3 regions of the Paenibacillus xanthanilyticus genome follow, and region 1 is predicted to be linked to each of the others. Evidence: riboswitches for the same ligand, from Rfam matches in the RefSeq annotation. Region 1 holds a riboswitch; each other region holds the start of a gene.
The links. A riboswitch is a leader RNA that binds a small molecule or an ion and turns the genes downstream of it on or off. The one in region 1 is predicted to bind cyclic di-GMP.
Positions count from the first base shown of each region.

Region 2: another riboswitch for cyclic di-GMP. It lies ahead of ACFSKT_RS29530 (OmpL47-type beta-barrel domain-containing protein); the one in region 1 lies ahead of ACFSKT_RS14515 (PilZ domain-containing protein).
Region 3: another riboswitch for cyclic di-GMP. It lies ahead of ACFSKT_RS05460 (flagellar assembly protein A); the one in region 1 lies ahead of ACFSKT_RS14515 (PilZ domain-containing protein).

Region 1 covers NZ_JBHUHA010000001.1:3,372,445-3,377,491, reverse strand. The annotation lists gene ACFSKT_RS14530 (class I SAM-dependent methyltransferase) at 1-508, shown strand, start outside; gene ACFSKT_RS14525 (GGDEF domain-containing protein) at 779-1,477, shown strand; gene ACFSKT_RS14520 (HD-GYP domain-containing protein) at 1,505-2,587, shown strand; cyclic di-GMP riboswitch class I at 2,600-2,694, shown strand; gene ACFSKT_RS14515 (PilZ domain-containing protein) at 2,785-3,495, shown strand; gene ACFSKT_RS14510 (hypothetical protein) at 3,764-4,117, shown strand; gene ACFSKT_RS14505 (dehydrogenase) at 4,279-4,593, opposite strand; gene ACFSKT_RS14500 (cupredoxin domain-containing protein) at 4,666-5,047, opposite strand, start outside.
Region 2 covers NZ_JBHUHA010000002.1:2,753,310-2,758,356, forward strand. The annotation lists gene ACFSKT_RS29530 (OmpL47-type beta-barrel domain-containing protein) at 1-2,507, opposite strand, end outside; cyclic di-GMP riboswitch class I at 2,673-2,761, opposite strand; gene ACFSKT_RS29535 (hypothetical protein) at 3,058-3,423, opposite strand; gene ACFSKT_RS29540 (pyridoxamine 5'-phosphate oxidase family protein) at 3,540-4,448, opposite strand; gene ACFSKT_RS29545 (CGNR zinc finger domain-containing protein) at 4,597-5,047, opposite strand, start outside.
Region 3 covers NZ_JBHUHA010000001.1:1,330,929-1,335,975, reverse strand. The annotation lists gene ACFSKT_RS05470 (methyl-accepting chemotaxis protein) at 1-940, opposite strand, end outside; gene ACFSKT_RS05465 (SpoIIE family protein phosphatase) at 1,301-2,434, shown strand; cyclic di-GMP riboswitch class I at 2,450-2,532, shown strand; gene ACFSKT_RS05460 (flagellar assembly protein A) at 2,593-4,686, shown strand; gene ACFSKT_RS05455 (STAS domain-containing protein) at 4,697-5,008, shown strand.

The DNA.
Region 1 (5,047 bases):
CTTCTGCACGGAGCTGGCGGAGAAGCTAGGCTACGACCGGCTGAAGTTCCAGGTTGGCGATATCGCGGATTTCAACGAGATTGCCAAAGCGGACATGGTCGTGACGCTCCACGCCTGCGACACCGCGACGGACGCGGCGCTCGCCAAAGCGGTCGGGTGGGGAGCATCGGTCATTCTGTCCGTTCCCTGCTGCCAACACGAGCTGTTCAAGCAAGTGAAGAACGAGACGCTTGCTCCGCTTCTGTCCCACGGCCTGCTTAAAGAGCGGTTCAGCGCGCTGGCGACCGATGCGGTGCGCGCGCAGCTGCTTGAAGTCATCGGCTACAAAGTGCAGCTGCTCGAATTTATCGATCCCGAGCACACGCCCAAAAATTTGCTGATCCGGGCCACGGCCGGCGGCAAGGCGAGCGCGCGCAAATGGGCGGAATACGTTGCCTTCCGGGATGGACTGAATCTTTCGCCCTATCTGGAATCGGCGCTTTCAGACCGTCTAGCCGCTATCAAGTAATCCTTAATGACTAGCAATGAAAAATATCACATACGGATTGTCGGCGGAAATCGCGTATGCTAGAATTAAACCGTACGCGAGTCCCGGTAATTAGTTCGTTTTAAAGGGTTTAGGAATGATCGTTTTGGGACTGATGGCAGGGGTGGATCTCTGCCTATTCCTCGTTCTTTTTGAGATGTTCGTTCATAGCGTAGTCATAGTTTCATCACCGCCGAAGCGAGGAAGAAGGGGCGCGGCCAAGCAGTCGGACGATGAGAAGGAGAGGATACGGTGGCATATCGGGGGAGGATAACCGCGCTGGCGGCCGCGATCGGCTTGTCCGGCTGCGCCGCGCTTTACGGGCTCTGGCCCGAGGAGAGCGGCCTGTTTCGGGCAAGCGCCGGCGCGCTGCTGTTTGCCGCCGTCTCCTTCCCCGTAGGCTGGTGGCTTGGCCTGAAGCATGATCGGCTGGCCCGGATGGCCGCCATGGATCCGCTGACGGGTGTGTACAATCGGCGCTTCGTGGAGAGCGGATTCGTTCGATTGGCAGCTCGCGCCGGCAAGCAACGCAAGCGAATGGCGGTCATGCTGATCGACGTGAACGACTTCAAGCAGGTCAACGATTCCCATGGACATGCCCAGGGGGACGCGGCGATCCGCGAGGTCGCGACGGCGCTTCAGAATGGCGCACAGCGCGGGGAGATCGTGGCGCGGTGGGGCGGGGACGAATTTTTGGTCATCTGTCCGTATGCGGACGACAAGACCGTCGCCGTCTTCTTGCGAAGGGTCCGCGAGCTGCTGGAGCACGCAACGCTTCGAACCGGCGTCCGGCTAGCCGTATCGGCGGGCGTCGCTTCGTATCCGGCGGACGGCGTACATCTGGGCCAGCTCGCGCAGCTTGCCGACGAACGCATGTACGCGGACAAACTATTGGGCAAGCGCCATAAAGCCGAAGAGGAAGCGATGCAGCAGGCGGCTCAAGCACAATAAACAGGCAATCAAAGGCGGAATGGCACAATGAGGAAAGCGCATATAACCTCGGTTAGGCCGGGGGATAAATTGGGGCGCACCGTCTTTCAAGAGAATGGCAATGTTCTGCTGGGGGAAGGCGTAGAATTAACCCAACGATTTATCGATCGGCTTGAGAATTTGGGCATCGACATGCTCTATATCCAGGATGACATGACCGAAGATTTGGAGCCGAGCTCGGCGATTCAGGACGAGACGCGGCGCAAGGCGATGGCCGAAGTCCACAAGACGATGACCACGCTCATGGATACGCACAAGACCAAAGGGCGCACGGTCGCGCCGGAGCTTGGCCGCACGTTCCGCACGGTATTCGGTCAAATGATGCAGGACCTCTCCGCAAGACAAGACATGCTTGTTAGCCTGACGAATATTCAGGCCATGGATTCTTACTTATTCAATCATTCAGTCAACGTTGCCATTCTCGCGGGCATCATAGGCGTGGCCAAAGGCTACAACCGCAATCAGCTGGAGGAGCTGGGCGTCGGCGCGCTGCTGTTCGATATCGGCATGACGCAGGTGCCGAAAGAATTGCTCGCCAAGGCGGCTTTCCTTAGCGAAGCGGAGCGGGGCCTGGTTCAGAAGCACGCGGAAGACGGGTTCAACTTGCTTCGCGCGCAGCACGACGTCTCTTTATTATCGGCCCATTGCGCGTTCCAGCATCATGAGCGGTTCGACGGGAGCGGGTATCCGCGCAAGATCAAAGGCGACGAGATTCACGAGTACGCGCAGATTATCGCCATCGCGGATGTGTACGACGCCTTAACCTCGCCGAGGCCGCACCGCAAACGGCATACGCCGACGGAAGCGATCGAGTTTCTGTTCGCGGCGGGCAACACGTATTTCGACGTCAACCTGATCAAATTGTTTTGCAAACATATTTCCATCTACCCGATCGCGACGACCGTGCTTCTAAGCTCCGGCCAGATCGCCGTCGTATCCGCCAACAACCCGCTGGCCGTCCATCGTCCGACGGTGCGGATCATTCGGGAAGCGGACGGCAATCCGCCGGCCGCGGCGTACGAGATCGAGCTGAAGAATTCCAACAATCTGCTCATCGTCAAGGAAGTTTAACTACAATCGAATGCAGGACAAAGGCAAACTTGTCGAAAGACAAGGACGCAAAGCTAAAGGGTCTACCGTTTGCGCGCATCGCGAACAATGACAGCCTGGCCGCCGAAGCGAGGGCATCCGTGAACAGGATGACGAAGTCGGCTTAAGTACCAGGGAGCGGCTTTTTTTATTTTGTATCCACGGAGGTCACATCCATCATGACGAGAACATCAAGAGTCGAACAAACCGCCGTATATGGCAAAGAAATGACGACGTATCCCCTAGAGACGCTCCTGCACAGCAGGACGGTGGTCGAGAAGGACGGATACGTATCCACGGGACTGCTGACCCATGTGGAAGGCGAGATGCTGGAGATCGAGATGTCCGAATTCAAATCGTTTCATTTGGGAGATCCAGTCCATCTCACGCTCTATTCGCCGGTGGGCATCCAGCGGATGCAATCCACGGTCATCGCGAAGGCGGAAGGGTCGCTTGCGGTGCTGCTCCCGCCGAAGTCGCTCGCGGGCTTGGAGGAGAAGCGGGAGGCGAATCGCGTCGAGGTCCGGCTGGACGGCAGGCTTCAGCCGAGCGTCCGGGCGAATCAGACGGAAGCCGAGGAAGGCGATGAACAGCAGGCGGTATTCAAGACGAAGAACGTCTCGCTAAGCGGCATCGGCTTCGAGACCGTTCATAACGTGAAGCTCCGTATCGGCGATCTCCTGCCGGCGGTCGTCTCGATGGGCTTCGAGCTCAGCTGCCATATTGAAATCGTCCGAAGCGAGACGGAAGGCGAGTTTTGCTTTTACGGCGCCCGTTTTGTGGAGCTGAACGAGCTGCAGGCAAGAATGCTTCGCGCCTTCTTGATCCGCGAGCAGGTGTCGAATTATTACCGGGTCAAGGAGAAGCGCAAGGCGCTTGCGCGGATGTAAGACATTGGCGCGCTGCCCGCGAATGTAGGAGGATGAGGGGAACCGGCCGCGGCCGCGTTTCCCTTTTTCAATATATAGGAGAGTCCAACCACTCTGCTGTATGACCGCGGAATGCCGCCGGTTGAAGCTGCGCGTCATCTGCCGAGGACCGTCAAATCTACCGTATCCAATCCTCCCGAAAATAGGTGATAGACCGCGTGCGTTCGTCCGGTCCGCGCTTGTTTCCCTAGCATATGCTATAGGAAACTTACGAGGAGGGGTTGGAAGAATGGCATCGACTCGAATAAAACCGAAGCGTCTCGCATCCAGCACGGGGAGGGTGATCCGGACAGCCAAAATACCGGTCGGAAGCACGCAATCCGTCTACTTGAACCGGTTGACGGTGCTGTGGGTCCAGAACAACGGCGTTACGTTCAGCACGAACGGGTTTTTCGCGCGTTTGTACCGGAACAATTCGCTGATCTCGACCGCCTTTTTCGACAACTTCGGCGTCGTGCAGTTCCGCAACGTCGGCGTGCTCACGACGTCTAACTTGACGATCCGCATCTTTAATTCCGCCGGCGTCCAGTTCCGTTCCCGGTCGATTCCGGCCGGCTCGGAAGCTTTCGCCGTCATCGGCTAACGCAGGTTGTGTGCCGGACGCTGCGTACGTGAGATGCCCTTCTGGCGGGCGTCCCTCGGGCGTGCGCGAAATAATCGAGTTTCTATTGAAAGAGGTAAACGCGAAAGAAAGAGGACCTCGACTTCCGCCACGATGGCGAAGCGAGGTCCTTTTTTTGCGCGCTACCCGCCGAACGCTTCACGGAAGGCCGCCTGCAGCTTGGCTAGGTCCACTTCCCACAGCTCGGCGATTTCCGCGCTGACATTCTCGTCCCACCAGTCGGCGAGCTTGCGGCGATTGCTCTGGTTTTCCGCGATCCAGGGCAAGTTGAGGGCGACTTTCTTGAAATACAGCTTTTCCGCCGCTTCCAGCTTCTCCTTGGGCACGTAGACGTTCAGGCGCTTGACGGTCCGGTACAGCTCGTTATCGCAGGCACGCCGAATTTTGCGCGCGGTCGGCAGTCCGGCCGCATGTTTGGATGGGGGGGATGGTTTCATCGTAACCGACTCCTCTCATTCCCCTATATATGCGCCCGGCTGCTGATTGGTCACCGGCCCGGCAGGCGCTTGTTATTGGACGTAGATGTAGCCGACCATCGGACCGTTATGCTCGCGCGTATCATGCGTTTGGCAGATGATCGGATAGGTGCCTTTCTGCTCCGCTTTGAATTTGACGACCGTTGTTTTGCCTTTTTCCACCGTTCCTTGAATGCCGAGTCCTTCGATGACGAACGGATGCGATTCGCCGCTGATGCCCGTCAGACGCAGCTCCACTTCCTCTCCGGCATTGACGAAGATGCTGCTTGGCGACCAGAGATACGCTTCGATCTTTTTGTTGTTCGCGTCGCGAGCCTCGAATTCGCCCGTCACCAGATGCATGACCCGCGTCTGGCTCGGCGTCGCCATCGCGGCCTGCGACTGGTTCCACTTGAAGCATACGACCGCTACGACT
Region 2 (5,047 bases), on a different contig from region 1:
TTGACGTAATTCCACTTCAAGACAATATCGTTGCCGCCACTCACCGTTTGCGTAAAGCCGGTAGGCGTTTCCATAATCGGGAACTCGACGTTCAGCGTTAACTTGCTGCCTTCAGGGGATTCCCCGAACCGGTAGCTTACGGTATGAACAATATACGTATGCGGGCCGCTCGATACATTACTCAACGTTGTGCTAGACGTGGTGACGGAGCTCTTGACGACCTTAACGCCGTCGATTAACTCGTAAACCTTGTAATAATCGCCGTAAGCGGCAGTCGTCCAGGTTAATCGAACATCGTTGCCGTACTGAATTTTATGAGCTAGACTACCCGGTGCAGTCATATCCGGGTACGTCAGTTGTAACGAAACGTTTGCCCCTTCAGGGGATTCACCCAGCAGCGAGGAAACCGAATGGACCTCGTAGGCCAGACCGCCCTCTGGCTGATTGTAGTACGTGACGCTAGTCCCGCTTACATTGGTTTTCAGCGTTTTTTGGCCATCAATGATTTGGTAAACGCGATAGCTTGTCGCATATTCCGCCGCAGTCCACTTCAACGTTACGTCATTGCCGTTAGTCACGGTATAGACCAGGTTCGTCGGGGCTTCCATGACCTGCCCGTTCAACGTCAGATTGACGGTCGAACCCTCCAATGAATCGCCGAAGCGGTTGGACACCGCGTGAATCATATACGTATACGACCCCGGTGCCATGCCTGTGTAGGTAACATTCAGGCTGGATGTTGTGGTTCTCAGCCCCTTCTGGCCATTGACGACTTGATACACTTTATAGCTGGTCGCATAAGGGGCGGCATCCCAGCTTAACGTAAAGCTTGTCGCGTTCGTAATCGTCTGCACCGCATTGGCAGGCGGCTCCATCACCGGCCACGCGACCGTGAAAGACACCGCGCCGGCGTCCGCCGATGTTCCAAAACGAGAGGAGACGGCATACACCTCGTAGGTGTAATCCCCTTTCGGCAAGTACGAATAGGTAACCGATTTCGATACTACCGTGCTTTTCAAAGTTTTCTGTCCGTTGGCTACCTGATAAACCTTGTAACTATCCGCATACTCCGAAGCATCCCAGCTAAGGGTCACGTCATTCCCATTTGCGATTGCGTATTTCACGTTGCCTGGCGCCTTCATGAGGACGGGATCGATCGTGAATGTCACCGTGCTTCCCTCAGACGACTCGCCAAAACGCGAGCTGTAGGCATGTACAACGTATTCGTAGTTCCCGGCCGGCTGCAAGGTGTAGGTCGCGCTTGTGCCGGACACCGTGCTTTTCAACACCTTCCGGCCGTCGACCATCTGATAAACCTTATAGCTCTCTGCGTTGGCGCTAGCTGTCCACGTCAAAATAACATCATTTAGGTTCAACAGCCTATACGCAAGACCGCTTGGGGGCGCCAGTGCTACCGCTCCGATCGTAAGCGAGGCTTGGCTGCCTTGTGCCGATTCCCCAAAGCGATCGCTGTAGGCGCGCACTTCATAGAGGTAATCTCCGGCCGGCTGGTTCGTATAGGTAACGGAAGTGCCTGTCACCACGCTCTTCTGCACGGCTTGTCCATCCACGATTTGATACACCTTATAGCTGGTTGCATTGGCTGACGCTTTCCAAGTAAGGAGAACATCATTCACGTTCTGCAGCTTTGCCTCAAAATTAGTCGGCGCCGTCATGGTTACAGAACTGATGGTTGCTGTAATCCGGCTGCCTTCGGCCGATTCGCCAAAGCGACCACTATAGGCATGGATCTCGTACACATATTCGCCGGCCGCATGATTTGCAAAAACAGCCGATGTGCCGGTCGTGGTGGTTTTCAACACTTTCTCGCCGTTGATATGTTGATAAATGCGATAGCTGCTTGCGTAGCTGGACGCCGCCCACCTCAGCGTGAGGTCGTTCACATTCGTTACGGTGAAGCTCGGGCTGCCAGGAGCCGCCATAACGGGATACACAACCGTGACCTCGGCCGGTGCGGAAAGCGGCGATTCGCCGAATAACGGATTTGCAGCGCTTACAGCATAACGGTATGTGCCCTCTGTAACGTTAATTACCGAGAATGTGCGCGAAGCTTGGTTTTGGACTAGCACCGCTTGGCCATCCTCTTGAATTTGAAATAGATTATAGCTCTGCGCATTGGCGGCAGCTGTCCAGTTCAGGACAAGGTCGTTGCCATTCTGAACGGAGACGGTAAGCACCGGGGCGGTCATCTCCGGATAGATGACGTCCGCCGTTACGGGAGCACTCGGTCCGGATTCGCCTTCCGCGCTAAGCGTGGAGATTGCGTAGGTATAGGACCCCTCGCTCATACTCTTCATCGTATAAGAGTTGGTCGCCGTCGTGCCGCGAACAATGAGTTGGCCTTCCGTAATCTCATAAATTTGATAACCGGTGGCCCCGAATACAGTGTTCCACGTTAACTTAACATCAGCCCCCGTAACCTGGTAACTGACATTGCTCGGCGGCAAAATGCTGCTGTTGGCGGTCTCTGCCGCAAATACGTTCACGGCTGGGAGCATCAGTTGAATGACAAGTAAAAGTGAAACCAACAATGATAGTTTTCGTGCACCCTGTCGCTCGCTCATCTTCTTCCTACCTTTCTTCGAATCCGGAAATTGGGCAAAAAAAATAAACCTCTGCCAAGGTTCATAGGAATTTAGTCTATGATGCCTTGTGGTAACCGGCTGCCTGCCGCACGCGCGTGCGGTTAAGGCCCATGGCTTTGCGTCTCATGATTTCTCATGATTTGCCCTTTTCACTTGGTTAGTTAGTTGTACGTCTTAGAATCTATAATACGTTGTCGAATGGAGGAGTGAAAATAGGTCTAAAGTCACGGAGAATAAAATTCCACTACATATGACTTATTGGAATGCGGCGATCTTGCGGGAGGTATTGTTCGATCTCTGCAAGTGACCAAGCTGCGAAAAACCTGAGATAGGACGTAAAAAAGCCTCCCCCAGCCTCTCGAAGCCTCTCGAGATGCGAGGGAAGCGAATATCCCGTTTTAGCGGCAAAATCGGGGTTCCCGTTCAACGGAGCGAAGCGGCTGCATTTGACCTAAAGCACGATCGGCAGGAACCCATCCGCGACGTACTGCGCGAACGGGATGTGCCCGCCGCTCTTCTCGCTCCCCGCAAGGGCGACGCCCGCCTCCTGCATCTCGTTCTCCACGCCGAAAAATCCGGAGCACGCCTGACAGCCGCCTTTTATGATACCCAGCCGCATGACCTGCTTGTAGAGCGCGTGGAAGGGATGGTCGGCTCGGCCGAATTCCTGCGGCCACTGCGTGCCCATCCCGTCGAACAGAATGTCGACCTCGAAGCCCGCTTCGTGCAGCTCCTGACCGTACAGCAGGCCATGGACGGCTTTGCCGACATCCTGCTGGTTCGCTTGAATAATAAGGACGTATTTGTTCGCTGGCATGATCGTTCCTCCTCATGAATGTGAACTTACCGGCTACCCGTGAAACTTTCGAATCGAACCTTGCCCCTGCCGGGCTCCCGCGCCCCGCACCACCTCCTTGACGGTCGCTCCGTTCGCTACAGCGACGGATTGACCGGGGAATAGGAGACGAACGCTCGCCGGATCCCGGGCCCCCGCTGCGCATGAAGCGCTTCAGCCAGCTCGAAGCGCACCAATCGCTCGGCGCCGGGGAACGCCGCGATCTGCTCCTCGTCCCAAATAATGCGGGAGCGGCCGGTCAGCTGGAGCGCATCGCCGCTGTCGAAGTCGATGAACAGCAATCCCGTGCCCGGGTGGCTGTGAATATTGCCGAGCGTGTTGAACATCGAGTTGCCGAAATAATCGGGGAACACGATCGTCCTCTCGTCCACGACGCGGACGAATCCCGGCGAGCCGCCGCGGTGCGAAGCATCCATCTTCCCGTCGGCGCTCCTGCTCCCGATGAAGAAGGTGTCGGCCCTGGCGATCCACTGTCGCTGGCCTTCGCTTAGCCGGGAGGTACGCGTCCATCTTGCCGGCAAGCTGTCCGCATCGGGGAACGACGGCGCGGTTCGCTGCTGAATGTATTTCGGGCAATTGCCGTACACCTGCTCCGCCGCCACGTCGAGCGTGCCGTCCGGCGCAAGCGTGCCGGTCCCGTTAATTCGCAGCCGAAACCGCTTGCCCAAATCGATCGCCAGCAAGCCGATGTGCGGATTCGCCGCCAGACTGGCGGCAAGCAGCGGATCCTGCGCCGGTTCCCACGCCACGCTTAACCGCTTGTCGCCTTGTACCGCGATGAAACCGGGCGGGCCGGTCAAGCAGGACGCCCATATCCGCCCGCCGACGTCGCCCACGGCCGCGATCAAGAGCGTCTGCGTACCAAGGAAGGCGGCGGCACCCGGCACGATCGAAGCTCGAATGCTTCGGCCGTTTTGCTGCGCGACAATCTCGGCGCCGGCCATACGCTGAACCGCCAACTCGCCGTCATGATAAGGATTGGCCATACAACCACCTCTTTTTAATGCTCAAATGGTCTTATTGGGTATTATACACATGATTATTTAATGTGTATACATTAATTTTGTAGGTTAATAAATGAGGTGCTGCTTTCCGGAGGCAATGAAAAAGCGAGACCTCGAAAGCTCCCGCTTTCTAAGTCTCGCTGTTCGATTGGCTTTGCGCACGCCGACGCTCTAGGTAAGCCGTCACTTTCATCCGGTTGCCGCATGTTTTGGGGCTGCACCAGCGTCTCATGCCGTTCTTGCTGTTGTCGTAGAAATGAAGGACGCAATCCGGATTTTCGCATTTCCGCAGCAGATGCGGCTCGTTCCGGCTCAGGAACCGCGCCGTCGATTCGGCAATCGGCGCGAGCAGATCCAGCGGACCGCGGACCAGACGGCGGCGTTCCTCTCGGAAAATGCCGTTCTCCAGATAGAGCCGGGTCGCGAATGCCTGATGGTCGAGCAGGCGGTTGATCGGCGCCAGATGCGCTACATTCACCTGCTCGCCTGCCAATAGGCTGTGGATTACGGCCAGCAGATGGCCGCGGAGTTCGATGGCCGCGCCATGCAGGCGTGCCTTCGCCTCCTCGCTCCACGTCAAT
Region 3 (5,047 bases), 2.0 Mb from region 1:
ATACCAGCTGCGCTTGCTTATCCGTCCCGACCGCGAGCTCCTGCACCGTGAGCGTGACGTGTTCGCTCGCCTTGCTGCTCTGCACGGCGCTGGCGCTCAGCTCTTCGGCTGACGCGGCGACTTGGAAGGTCGACTCGTGGACAGAGCCGAACACCGTCTGGAGATTCGCCGTCATACTGTTCAGGGATGCGACGAGCTGGCCGATTTCATCCTTCGAAATATAGCTGCCTTTCACGGTGAAATCGCCTTGTTCCGCTTCGGTCAGCAATCGCTTGACTTCCTTAACCGGCTTGACGATCATGCGCGAGATCACGAGGCTGAGCGCCACGAGAGCGAGAAGCGCGGCAGCGACGACGGAGGAGACGAACACCGTGACGTCTTTTACATCTTGCTGGTTGGTTTCGTTAATGATGCCGGCATTTTCGACGTTGTACTTCTGCAGCGCTTTCAGCGTGTCGTTCACCAGCTTGCGCATCGCTTCCACGTTCTCGTGATAATGCGCGTACGCTTCGGCGTTCTTATTGGCTGCGGCCAACTGGATCACTTCGCTGCGGGCCTTCGCCAAATTCGCGGCATGCTCCCGGTATTGCGTCAGCAGTTTGTTCTCTTCAGCCGTAAGTTCGCTGCTGGCGAGTTCGTCGATCATCGCATCGATCTCTTCCCAAGCGGAGGCGATTTCGTCGATGAGCTCCTGATTGCGAGCGGGGTCCTCTGTCGTCAGCAGCTCAAGCGTGTACGCGTCGCTTGCTCTGGCGTTGACCCGAATCTGCATGATGGTATTCAGCGGGATCAAATTGTGCTCGTACATATGCTCCGAGTTTTGGGCAATGTCTCTCATATAATTGATGCCCAGTGTGCCGACCGACCCGAGTCCTACCGCGCTTACGAAGATCAGAAGTGTCAGTTTTTTCGATATGCTGAGGTTTCGTAGAAGTTTCATTTCGCTATCCCCTTCGATATAGATGAGAACGCAACGGATAACTTACGTCCTGTATATGCTCTATTTATCGTCAGGTGAGGCGCGAAGATAATAGGTAATAGGAGGGGAATTGCTCCCTTTGCGGACCGCTAACAAGGTGAAAGGGCGGTGACGATAACGGCTTTACGCCGCCAGTGTAGGATTGGGCGAGATGATCGGCAATCCGGATGTGTTCGATTCCTTGACGTACAAGGACAGCTCCAGCTGCTTGGCCTTTTGATAGGGCTTATTTTTAACGGATGAGGTCAAAATAAAGGATAATACGGTCAAATTGTCGGGTTATGTCGAAGTGAGGTAATTGCGCCAAGAGGGGAGGGGCTCATGGGTATTCTGATCGTTGACGATTCGCCGATGATGCAGCATTTGTTCCGGGATGTCTTAGTACGAGAAGGTTACGCAAATGTTCACACGGCTAGCTCCGCTGATGAAGCCTTTATGTTTTTGGGTATCCATGACGAGGAACGTCCCAAGAAAACCACGGTGCAGATCAATTTAATCCTGCTGGACATTGTCATGCCCGGCATGGACGGAATCGAAGCGTGTAAAATCATTAAGAAACACGATACGTATAAGGACACGCCCATCATTTTCATTACGGCCAGCAAAAGCCAAATTATGGATGCGTTTTTGGCGGGGGGAATGGATTTCATCCAAAAAGACTTTGAGCAGTACGAACTGCTGGCTCGGGTCAAATCCGCGCTGAGTCTGAAGAGAGAGATGAATGCCCGGATTGCCAGAGAGATCAAAATTCGCAGGGAGCTTCAGTTGGCCAAGCAGGTTCAAAAAAGCGTCTTGAGTCAACCGATTGTCGACGGCAACATCCAAATTCATGGCAAATATCTTGAGTCCGACGAAGTTTCGGGCGATATGTTCTACTGGGCTCAGGTCTCGGAGGATCAATACGCCATATTGGTGCTTGATGTGTCCGGTCATGGTTTGTCATCGGCGCTCATCACGATGTCGGTTCGGTCATTGCTCGAGCGGACGATTAGGCAAGAAGTCGAGCCTGAACGCGTCTTTACGGAATTAAACGAGCAAATGGTGCAGTTGTTCGGCGGCGGCAAGAAGCTGATTTATTTTACGGCCCTCTATCTGCTCGTCGACGTGAAAACGAAAATGATTCATTATTTCAACGCGGGTCATCCGCCGGGTCTTGTGCTGTCCAATGACAAGGTCATCGACCGGTTAACCACGACGACGGTTCCGATCGGCGTGAAGAAGAATCCGCCCGTCAAAACGGGAATGCTTCACTATGAGAACCAAACGCGGATCATTCTATATACGGATGGGCTCGTGGAGACGCCGGGCGTGCCGGTATCGGTCAGCATTAATAAGCTGTCCGACTATGTCTCTTTGCTGCGCGGCCAGTCGAATGAATCGTTCTTGGAAGAAGTGGCCGTAATCAAGCAAAACCGAAGCGACGATATCTGTATCATATCGATCCTCTTATCCTAGATATTGGCAGATACATCATGATAAAGGCAAACTCGTACGAAAGTCGGGGACGCAAAGCGGCGGGCCTACGTCATTACGTCGGCAGCCGGGTTACCGAATGGGGCCGGAGAGACTGCCATTCTGGCGGTCCCTTCCTTTTTTACAGGCGAATAAGGACGGTGATTGCAGTGGAAGCAAGCGTCATATCGAGAGGCAAAACGGTTCAGCATGCGGTGGAAACGGCATTAACGCTGCTCGGCACAACGAAAGATCACGTTCATATTGAAATATTGGAGTCGGAAACGCGCGGCGTTCTGGGACTCATGGCCAAAAAAGCGGTCGTCCGCGTGACCCGAAAGACCGAGATCTCCAAGGAGGAGAGCCGCTCCCCGATGTCCGTAGCGCTGGAAGAATACATATCGGAGGAGTTATCCGGCACTCAAGCGGATCAAGCGGATCAATCGAAACAACCGAATCATACGAAGGCTACCGAGGCGCACAGTTCCCGTTCGAAGGCCTATTCAGGCAAAGCGTGGATTGAAAATGGCATCATCGGCACCCTGGACGCGCCCGACCAATTTCCGTTAATAAGCCCTATGAAAGAGGGGAAGCTGTACAAGAATGGGAACCTGGTCGAGCAAACGACGACGATCGTGGAGCGAGACGTCTTTCGCGTGGAACTGATCAATGAGGATCAACGCCCCGTCTGGTCAATCGAAATTGACGACCGGAACATGAAGGCTCGCCTGAACGTAGAGCCCGGTTTTCGCATCACTCGCACGCTCAAAGATCAGGCCCCGACCTCGCATCTGACACTTCTCGCCGCCGAAGATAAACAGCCGCTCGCCATTAACATGCAGGATGTCTTGAACGAACTCAAAGCGCGGGGCGTAACGGTCGGCATTCTATCCGAGAATATCGCCATGGCGTGCAAAAGCGTCGTCCGCGGCAGTTTCGAGATCGCGATTGGGCAGGAGCCGGTCCCGGGCAAAAACGGTTATTTGAAGCCCTTGTTCGAGACGAACGAGAATCAGGCCATCATGCCGAAGACGCGTCCGGACGGCACGATCGATTACCGCGAAATCAAAGAGTTCCCATCCGTAACGGAAGGCAGGGTCATTGGGCTAATTATGCCGCCCGAGCCCGGGAAGCCTGGACTCGATGTCATGGGTAGGCGCGTGGAGCCGGAACCGGTGCACGAGCTGCAATTGAAGTTGGGCGAGGGCGTCACCCTGCTGGACGACCCAACGAAGGTGTTGTCCATTCAATCCGGACGGCCGAATCTTGTGCAGAAAGGCGTTCACGCCGAACTCTCCATCGTCCCCAAACTGGTGCATGGCGCTGATGTAGACATTGCCTCGGGCAATATCCGCTTTCAAGGCGACGTCGATATTTTGGGAACCGTCCAAGACGGGATGACCGTGGAGGCAGAGGGCAGCGTCATGGTACGCGGGAACGTGAACATTGCTCGGATTAAGACAGGCCATTCCTTGATCATACATGCCAACGTGATCGGCAGCGATGTTGTTGCAGGCAAAGGCAGCATGTTCACGGCGGAAGCGTACCCGCTGCTACTTGACATTCACGAAAAAGCGAAGTTTTTGCGCAATGCGGTCGTGCAAGTGAACAATGCCAGCGCATTCAAGGCGACCGATTATAACGAGAAAGGGCTTGGGCCGCTCATCAAGGTACTGCTGCAAGGTAAATTCAAATTGCTTCGCGAAACGATCGTGGATTTGACCAAGATGGTCATGGACGCGACGGCGGAGATTGATCCCGAGTGGACCGAATACGCCGGATATCTAAGAAAAGCCTTTTTGAATCCAGTGTCGAGCACGATCAAAGAATTGAAAGACTTGGACGGTTTTATCGAGAAGACGGAATTTTGGATGTCGAAGGCCCAGCCGTCCCAGGAACAATCGCTGCTCTGCCAATTCGCGTATGCCCAGAACAGCACGATTTATTGCGAGGGCGACATCAATGCGCTTCAAGGCTGCTACAATACGACCATCTACAGCAGCGGACTGCTCGTGGTGAAAGGGTTTCTGCGCGGCGGCGAGTATTTTGCGAAGAACGGCGTTCGCGCGGCGGAAGTCGGTTCGGTTAGCGGAAGCATCACGAAAATCCGCGTTCCGGCCGGAGCGGAGATTCATTTGACCAAGGCGATGGAGTCCACGATCCTGCAAATCGGCACGCGCGTCCAACAACTGACGCAGGAGACGTCTCATATTCGCGCTAAGCTGGATGCGGACGGCGTGTTACACATTCATTAGGGGGAAAGACATGTTCCAATACCAACTAAACGCCGAAGCGAACAAGGCGCTGATCGCCATCGTGGGCGATATCGACATCGACGGAACCGAGTTAATGGAAGACGAGATCCTGCCGGCGCTTATGGCATACGATGCGGCCACGATCGATATGTCGGAAGTGTACTTTGTGGACTCATCCGGGATCGGTCTCCTGATCAAACTCGTGCAAACGCTGCAGGAATCGGACAAGATCGTGAAAATCAAGGATGTGCGGCCCGAAGTGAACGAAGTGTTCGAGCTTCTTCATATCCAGGATATATTGGGTGAAGAGGTGTTCAGTTAAGAAAAAGAATTTGGAAGCCGTAATATACTAATAAGCATG